2 regions of the Streptomyces sp. NBC_00122 genome follow, and region 2 is predicted to be linked to the other one. Evidence: predicted binding sites of a transcription regulator. Region 2 holds the regulator's gene; the other holds the start of a gene.
What was found. The regulator HspR, encoded in region 2, represses chaperone genes until heat shock. The targets are predictions, from matches to a motif close to TTGAGNNNNNNNNNCTCAA.

Region 1 (4,519 bases), 1.1 Mb from region 2:
TCCAGTTCGGCGCCGTGCGAGCGCAGGAAGCTGAGCGCGATCTGCGCGGACTCCTTCATGACGTCACCGAGCTGGCCGGTGAGGGTCAGACCGGCCGCGCCCGTCTCGGGGTCGGCCAGCGAGGCCTCCACGAACAGCACGTCGCCGCCCGCGCCGGTCACGGCGAGGCCGGTGGCCACGCCGGGGACCGCGGTACGCCGCTCCGCCGGGTCCTGGGCGGACTCCGGCACGTGGTGCGGGCGTCCGATCAGGGCGCGCAGGTCGTCGGCGCCGATACTGAAGGGCAGCTCGCGCTCGCCCAGTTCGTGCTGCGAGGCCACCTTGCGGAGCAGCCGTGCGATGGACCGCTCCAGGGTCCGTACGCCCGCTTCGCGGGTGTACTCGCCGGCGAGCTTCCTGAACGCCTCCTCCTGCAGGACCACCTCGTCGGCGCCGAGGCCGGCGCGCTCCAGCTGGCGGGGCAGCAGGTGGTCGCGGGCGATGACGACCTTCTCGTCCTCGGTGTACCCGTCGAGGCGGACCAGCTCCATGCGGTCGGCCAGGGCCTCCGGGATGGCCTCCAGGACGTTGGCGGTGGCCAGGAACACCACGTCGCTGAGGTCGAGCTCCACCTCCAGGTAGTGGTCCCGGAAGGTGTGGTTCTGGGCCGGGTCCAGGACCTCCAGGAGGGCGGCGGCCGGGTCCCCGCGGAAGTCGGAGCCGACCTTGTCGATCTCGTCGAGCAGGACGACCGGGTTCATCGACCCGGCCTCCTTGATGGCCCGGACGATGCGGCCGGGCAGGGCGCCGACGTAGGTCCGGCGGTGTCCTCGTACCTCGGCCTCGTCGCGTACGCCGCCGAGCGCGACCCGGACGAACTTGCGGCCCATGGCGTGGGCGACGGACTCGCCGAGCGAGGTCTTGCCGACTCCGGGCGGTCCGACGAGCGCGAGGACGGCTCCGCCGCGGCGGCCGCCGATGACGCCCATGCCGCGCTCGGTGCGCCGCTTGCGCACGGCGAGGTACTCGGTGATGCGGTCCTTCACGTCGCTCAGCCCGGCGTGTTCGGCGTCGAGGACGGCGCGCGCGCCCTGGATGTCGTACCGGTCCTCGGTGCGCTCGTTCCAGGGCAGCTCCAGGACGGTGTCCAGCCAGGTGCGGATCCAGGAGCCCTCCGGGCTCTGGTCGCTGGCCCGCTCCAGCTTGTCGACCTCCTTGAGCGCGGCCTCGCGGACCTTCTCGGGGAGGTCCGCGGCCTCGACGCGGCTGCGGTAGTCGTCGGACTCCTCGCCCTCCTTCTCCCCGTTCAGCTCGCGCAGCTCCTTGCGGACGGCCTCCAGCTGCCGGCGCAGCAGGAACTCGCGCTGCTGCTTGTCGACGCCGTCCTGTACGTCCTTGGCGATGGATTCGGCGACGTCCTGTTCGGCGAGGTGGTCGCTGAGTGCCTTGACGGCCAGCTTGAGCCGCGCGACGGGGTCGGCGGTCTCCAGCAGTTCGACCTTCTGCTCGACCGTCAGGAACGGCGAGTACCCGGAGTTGTCGGCGAGCGCCGACACCCCTTCGATCTGCTGGACCCGGTCGACGACCTGCCAGGCCCCGCGCTTCTTGAGCCAGCTGGTGGCGAGCGCCTTGTACTCCTTGACGAGCTCGGCGACCGCACCCGGCAACGGGTCCGGCACGTGCTCGGTGACGGTCTCGCCCTCGACCCACAGTGCGGCCCCGGGTCCGGTCGTACCGGCGCCGATGCGGACGCGGCCGCGGCCGCGGATGAGCGCGCCGGGATCCCCGTCGGAGAGCCTCCCCACCTGCTCGACGGTCCCGAGCACACCCGTGCCCGCGTACTTCCCGTCGATCCGCGGCACGAGCAGCACTCGGGGCTTCCCGCCGCTGCCCGCCGCGGCCTGGGCCGCCTCCACGGCCCCGCGCACCTCGGCGTCGGACAGGTCCAGCGGAACGACCATCCCAGGCAGCACGACCTCGTCGTCGAGCGGCAGCACGGGCAGAGTGAGCGTTACGGACGTCGAAGCCATGATCTTCCCTCCGGCAGTGAAGTTGAGCTATGCCGACTCAATGCATGTGCGCCGCCCGTTGTTCCCCAACAGCCGTTCGCCCGGGGCGAACGGCTGAGGGGTCAGCCGGCCGGTGTGGAGACGCGGACGTTGCCCGAGGTGGTCTTCGCCGCGAGGCGGGAGGGAGCCGAGGGGTCCGCGGGGACAGTGACGTCGCGGGTGCCGGAGGTGGTGGTGACCGCGAGCTGGTAGGGGGCCGGGGGGACCTTCAGGATGACGTCGCCCGAGGTGGTTTCGGCGCGGACCGAGGACGGGGCCACCGCGAAGTGCAGGCGGGCGTCACCCGATTCCGAGTGGACGTCCGCGCTCGGGCCGGACAGGCCGGTGGCGGTGATCCCGCCCGAGGAGGTGGTGGCCTTCAGCGGGCCCGTGACGCGGTCGGCCCGGACCTCACCGGAGTCGGCCGTCAGCTCGGCCGCCGCCACGCCCGTGACCGTGATGCGGCCGCTGCTGCTCTCCAGCCTGACCGTGGCGGAGGCCGGGACCTCCAGGCGGTAGTCGATGAAACAGGTGGCGTCGCAGCCGCTGGAGAAGGTGAGCACGCCCGCGGTGACCCGCTGTCCGGGCGTCGGGGCGGTGTCCCCGCGGTAGTGGACGGTCCGGCGGACCGTGACTCCGGCCCCGTTTCCGGCGGTGACCTCGATCGAGCCGGCCCGGGCGCCCGTGACCTCCACCGCCGTGACGGCCTCGGTGACCGTGGCGTCGGCCGTCGCCTTCTTCTGCGGGCCGTCCCCGAGGGAGCAGCCCGCCAGCAGGAGCCCGGCCCCGAGGGCGACGACGGCGGTGCGGGCGGGGCGACGTGACACGGCGTGAGAGATCATGGTCACGAGTCTCGGGCGGAAAGCGCCCGCGGCCGATGGGGCGGGTCCCCGGTCCTGTGGTGGGGTTATCCCCCGCTGCGGCCCGCGTCCCCGGCCGCCGGCCCGGGGCCCGTGACCACCGGCCGCCGGTCCGAGGGCATGCCCCATTCGCTCCACGAGCCGTCGTACACGGCCAGGTCCCGGTAGCCGGCGAGGGTGGCGCCGAGGGCCAGGACGCAGGCCGTCACTCCCGATCCGCAGCTGAAGTAGAGGCGCTCCCGGTCGCCGGTCAGCGCGCCGATGGCCGCGCGGAGTTCCTCCGCCGGCCGCATCAGGCCGTCGGGGCGCTGGAGTTCGGCGAAGGGCAGGTTGAACGCGCCCGGCATGTGGCCGCCGCGCAGGCCCGGGCGGGGTTCGGGAGCGGTGCCGGCGAAGCGCTCACGGGTGCGGGCGTCCAGGACGGCCGCGGCCGGGTCGGCCAGGGCCGCGGCCACGGTGGCGCTGTCGGCCAGCAGTCCGGGGCGGGGGCGTGCGGTGAAGGAGCCGCGCGGGCCGTCGTATTCCGGGCCGGAGGCCTCCACGGGCAGGCCGGCGGCCTTCCAGGCGGGCAGTCCCCCGTCGAGTACGGCGGCCCGGTCGAAGCCCATCGCGCGCAGCATCCACCAGGCGCGGGCGCTGGAGTAGATGCCGGCGCCGTCGTAGACGACCACGGTGGAGGTGTCGTCGACGCCGAGGGCCCGCATCGCCTCGCTGAACCGCGCGGCGCCGGGCATGGTGTGCGGAGCGGGGGCGTCGTGGTCGGACAGGTCCCCGTCGAGGTCGAAGGGGCGGGCGCCCGGAATCCGGTGGGCGGCGCCGCGATGGGCGCCGACGGAGGCGTCGAAGAGCACCAGCCCGGGCACGGTCAGCCGCTCCGCGAGCCAGCCCGCGCCGACCAGCGGTCCGGGGATCTCTGAAACGGCCTCTCGGGACGGGGAGTTCTGGGACGTGGGCATGCAGCGCCTCCTGTGCGAACCGGGTCGCCCCATCCTCGCAACCGGCCCGTCGCGAGAACGCGCCCGGGCGGGCTCAGGGTCCGCCGCAGCCTCCGGGGCGGGCGTACACGGCGACCCGGGCTCCGCGTACCGCGGTGACCGAGCACAGGTCGAACCAGGCGGCCAGCGTCTGCCGCTTCACGGCCTCCCGCGGGTACGGGTCCAGCGGCTGGCCGGCCGGGTCCAGCAGGGCGATCACCCGGGGGGATCCGATCAGCGCCTCCCGGATGGCGAGCGACGGCAGCTCGGTGCCCTGCAGGCTGCGCGAAGCCGCCGGGGTGCGGTCCAGGGCCACGTCGCGCAGCTGCGCGTAGACGTCCGGCGAGGACAGCAGCCATTCGCGCCGCCGCGACGGCAGGAAGGCCACCGCGTCCCCCGGCCGGGCCTGCTCCCGGACGGCGGCGGCCACCGCGAGGACGTCGTCCTTGCGGCTCTCGGGCGTGCGCAGCCACGCCGACCAGAAGGCGAAGGGCACCAGGAGGGCGGCGGCCGCGAGCCACGGCCACCAGCCGCGGGCCGACGCCAGCCGGGCGCCCGCCAGCAGGGCCGGCCCGGCCAGCGCGTAGAGCACGTACCGGTCGACGTACCAGGGGTCGAGGAGGGAGACCGCCAGCAGCAGGCCGGGCGGCAGCAGGGC
Region 2 (4,519 bases):
GTACGGCGGCCTGGTCGGCGTCCGAGGCCGCGAGCAGGTCGGTGATGTTCTCGTTGTCCTCGCCGGCGAGGAGCGCCAGCAGGAGGTGCGCGGGGGTCAGATCGGCATGGCCGTCCTTGACGGCCCTGCTGGTGGCCGCGTTCAGCGCGGCTCGGCTCTTGTTGGTCAGCTCGGCGTCCACGGGGCGGCTTCTCCTCTCCGGAAGGGGTGACGGCACCCTGACCGACTCTGTCTAACTCTGACATGAACAACCTATGCAAAGTTGAGTCTATTCCACTCAAGGCAGGGAGTCGTACTCTTCGGGCCATGTCCCATGACGCACTCAACCCGACGCCCGAATACCTCGCCTTCTGGCGGGAGCGGCACGTCTGCACGCTGACCACACCGCGTCCCGACGGCACGCCCCACGTGGTGCCGGTGGGCGTGACCTACGACCCGGAGGCCGGACTGGCCCGGGTGATCAGCAACAAGCACAGCAAGAAGGTCCGCAACATCCTGGCGGCCCAGGCCGGCGGGACGGGCGGGGCGCGGGTCGCGGTGTGCCAGATGGAAGGGCGCCGCTGGGCCACCCTGGAGGGCCGCGCGGTGATCCGTACGGACGAGGCGGCGGTCGCCGAAGCGGTGGCGCGCTACGCGGAGCGCTACGGGCGGATGCCCTCGCCCAATCCCGACCGGGTCGTCATGGAGATCACTCTGGACCGGGCCATGGGGCGCGCGTGAATTGTTGAATTCTCATCTGTCCGAATCTTGTCCGGTCAGCGACTGGACGCGGACATCACAACGGCGCCATCGTGGTCAGGTCCACGATGGCGCCGTTGTGTGGGGGTAGCGCCTGAGCGATCTGCAACGACGGGGGAATCGCTTCAGGCACTGCGGGGGGTGGCGGTGGTGATATCGGGTTCGAAGAGCTGGTGATCGCGCTGATCAAGATTGACGAAGACCATTCCGTAGCGCACCTCGCAGCGGACGGGCTGCGGCGCGCCCCGCGGGCGGCGCAGGCACCGGTAGGCACGTACGTCCTCGTCCTCCTCGCGCACGACGACGATCGGCTGACCGAACAGGGTGACCATCAGCGAGTCCCCGGGGAACGGGATCGCCGTGGCCAGGTCGATGAACTGCCATCCCGACCGGTAAGCGGAGGCCATTTCGCGGCGGAAGCCGCGGTCGTCGGGGGTCATGCGTCCGAAGACTTCCCACCCATAACCGGCTTGGGTGCGGGGCCCCAGCCACTGTCGGCCACGACCTTGCCCCAACCACTGTCGCTCTCACCGGTGGTGGCACCGGCCCCCCAACCGCTGTCGGCGGGCGCACCGCCCCAGCTGGTCTGCGCGAGCGAGATTCCACCGACAGCAGCGGCCGTAGAGAGAGCAATGGCAGCCACCGAGCGAAGCAATTTCTTGTACATGGTCGACGTTGTCCTCACTTGATGGATTCCTCTCCCCCGCATCTCAGACGATGACTTATCGAGCCACGCCATTGCCACCGTGGCGATGCATCATGTTCCTGTACATGCAGGACCCTGGGGGTGGGAGATTTGCCGATTATGCGGATGAACCAGACACATCCCCATGCGGTGACGGACCTGTGCGATCTCGGGGCCGAGTTGTACGCGAGCGCGCTCAGCTCCGGCCGCATAGCCCGCGAAGAGGTCGAGCAGACGCCCTGCCTGCTGGAATTCGCGCTGCTGCACCCTGACCCGGACGACGACAACTGGCTCCGTCCGGTTCCACCTTCGGTGGCACTCGCACAGCGGCTGCACCCGCTGGAACGGGACATCCTGCAACGCCGGCGCTCCTCCATCGAGCTCACCGAAGCGTTTGAGCCATTCATGGCCATCAGCGCGCTGACTCCCGCGCCCACCCACGCGATCACCGTGCTGGAGGGATTCAACAGGATCAACGCGGCCCTCAACGTCGCCACCGCCGAGTGTCAGGCGGAAATGCTCACCATCCAGCCGGGCGGCGGGCGTTCCGAGAACATTCTGAACCAGGCGATAGAGCGGGACCAGCCGCTCATCCGGCGTGGCGTGAGCATGCGCACCCTCTACCAGCACACCGTGCGCCACAGCCGCGGAACGATGGCCTACGTCGACCGGATGGCCAGCGGGAAGGTCGAGATCCGGACGTTGGAGGAGCTGGTCGAGAGGCTCATCATCTGCGACGAGTCGGTCGCCTTCATCCCCGCGAGCGACGACCAGCAGATCGCCCTGGAGCTGCGGCACCCGGCGCTCGTCCGCTACCTGGCCCGGGTCTTCGAGCAGCTGTGGCGCCGGGCCACCCCGCTCAACGAGCAGATCCCCTACGATCCGACGCCCTCGGGGATCTCGGGCGTGCAGCGCTCCATCGCCCAGCTCCTCGTCGAGGGGCACGTGGACGAGGCCATCGCGCGCCGCCTGGGCATGAACGTACGGACCTGCCGCGCGCACATCGCCAAGCTGGCCTCCGCCCTGGGCAGCGGCAGCCGGGCCCAGCTCGGCTTCCTCATCGCCCAGTCGGGGATCCTGGGCCAGGTCTCGGGGCCCAGGCGGGATCCACAGCTCTGACCGGCGCCGGCGGCGCCGGGTACGCCGAAGGCCCCACCCGGGTCACCGGGAGGGGCCTTCGCACGCGTCGTCAGTCCGTCGGCCGCTTGGGCCGCCAGACGACCAGGGCGTTGCCCGGCACCGGTGGCTGGTACGGGACCAGGTCGCGCCGGTAGGAGGCGTGCACCTGGGCCTCGCGGGCCTGGAGCGTGGCCGCCGCGCCGTCCACCGCTGCGGAGAGTTCGGCCACGCGCTGCTGGAGCGCGGCGACCTGGTTCTCCAGCTCGATGATCCGCTTGATGCCCGCCAGGTTGATGCCCTCGTCCTGGGACAGCGCCTGCACCGTGCGGAGCAGCTCGATGTCACGGGCCGAGTAGCGCCGGCCGCGCCCGGCCGTACGGTCCGGGGAGACCAGGCCGAGACGGTCGTACTGGCGCAGGGTCTGCGGATGCAGACCCGAGAGCTGGGCGGCCACCGAGATCACGTAGACCGGGGTCTCGTCGGTGAGCTGGTAGCCCCCACCCAAGCGGGAGGACTGTCGTCGGCGGCCGTCCATGTCATGCTCCCTTCGCGGACTCGAACAGCGCGGAGCGCGGGTCCTGCGACTCCGTCGCCTCGCGGTACATCTCCAGCGCCTCGCGGGCCTTGTCCGACAGCTCGACCGGGACCGCGACCTCCACCGTCACCAGCAGGTCGCCGCGGGTGCCGTCCTTGCGGACCGCTCCCTTGCCGCGGGCCCGCATCGTGCGGCCGTTGGGAGTGCCCGGCGGCAGCTTCAGCGTCACCGAGGGGCCGTTCAGTGTCGGGACCTTGATGTCGGCGCCCAGCGCCGCCTCCGCGAACGTCACCGGGACGGTCACCGTCAAGTTGTCGTCCTTGCGGCCGAACACCGGGTGGGAGTCGACGTGCACGACGACGTAGAGGTCACCGCCCGGACCGCCGCGCTCGCCGGGCGCACCCTTGCCGCGCAGCCGGATGCGCTGGCCGTCGGAGACGCCCGCCGGGATCCGGACCTGCATCGTGCGCGAGCTGCGGGCGCGCCCGCTGCCCTTGCAGACGTCACAGGGGGTTTCGGCGATCAGGCCGCGGCCCTTGCAGTCCGCGCAGGGGTCGGTCAGCGAGAAGCCGCCGCCGCTGCCCCGCGAGACCTGGCCGGTGCCGACGCAGGTCGGGCACACCCGGGGGGTGCCGTTCTTGTCGCCGGTGCCGGAGCAGGCCTTGCAGGGGGCCTGGGAGGACATCCGGAGCGGGACCGTGGCCCCGTCCACCGCCTCCGTGAAGGAGAGGGTGACCTCGGACTCGATGTCCTGGCCGCGGCGGGGCTGGGTACGGGTTCCCGCACCCGGCCCGGCGCCGCGGTTGAACAGGCCGCCGAAGACATCGCCCAGGCCGCCGCCGAAGCCGCCGCCCGCGCCGCCGGCACCCGGCTGGGTGCCGCCGAACAGGTCGCCGAGGTCGAAGTTGAACGAACCGCCGGCCCCGCCCGGCCCGGGGCGGAAGCCACCGTTGCCGAACAGGGCGCGCGCCTCGTCGTACTCCTTGCGCTTCTTGGCGTCGCCGAGGATGTCGTTCGCCTCGGAGATCTCCTTGAAGCGCTCCTCGGCGGAGGTGTCGCCCTTGTTGGCGTCCGGGTGGAACTCGCGTGCGAGCTTCCGGTACGCCTTCTTGATCTCGGCCTCGGTGGCGTCCTTCGGGACACCGAGGACCTTGTAGTAGTCCTTCTCGACGAAGTCCTTCGTGCTCATCCCCGGTGTCCCTCCTCTCGTGCTTCTACTGGTTCAACATCAGCCCTTGTCGGGGGCATCCGTGTCCTTGTCCGACGGCGTGTCGGCCTCGCCCGACTCGGACTTGGGGGCCGCGCCCGGCTGGGGCTCGGCCACCGCGACCCGCGCGGGGCGGATCGTACGCTCGCCGATCCGGTACCCCGGCTGCAGGATCGCCACGCAGGTGTCCTCGGTGACGTCCGGCGCGTACGAGTGCATCAGGGCCTCGTGGATC

Region 1: a site for HspR is predicted at 2,032-2,050, ahead of lon (endopeptidase La). Genes of this name have one in related genera too.

Annotation. Positions count from the first base shown of each region.
Region 1 is NZ_CP108191.1:4,335,894-4,340,412, reverse strand. It holds gene lon (endopeptidase La) at 1-2,009, opposite strand, end outside; gene OG737_RS20740 (DUF4097 family beta strand repeat-containing protein) at 2,111-2,869, opposite strand; gene OG737_RS20735 (sulfurtransferase) at 2,935-3,843, opposite strand; gene OG737_RS20730 (glycosyltransferase family 39 protein) at 3,917-4,519, opposite strand, start outside.
Region 2 is NZ_CP108191.1:3,283,954-3,288,472, reverse strand. It holds gene clpB (ATP-dependent chaperone ClpB) at 1-181, opposite strand, end outside; gene OG737_RS15625 (TIGR03618 family F420-dependent PPOX class oxidoreductase) at 307-720, shown strand; gene OG737_RS15620 ((2Fe-2S)-binding protein) at 864-1,178, opposite strand; gene OG737_RS15615 (helix-turn-helix transcriptional regulator) at 1,550-2,542, shown strand; gene OG737_RS15610 (heat shock protein transcriptional repressor HspR) at 2,613-3,077, opposite strand; gene dnaJ (molecular chaperone DnaJ) at 3,079-4,266, opposite strand; gene grpE (nucleotide exchange factor GrpE) at 4,306-4,519, opposite strand, start outside.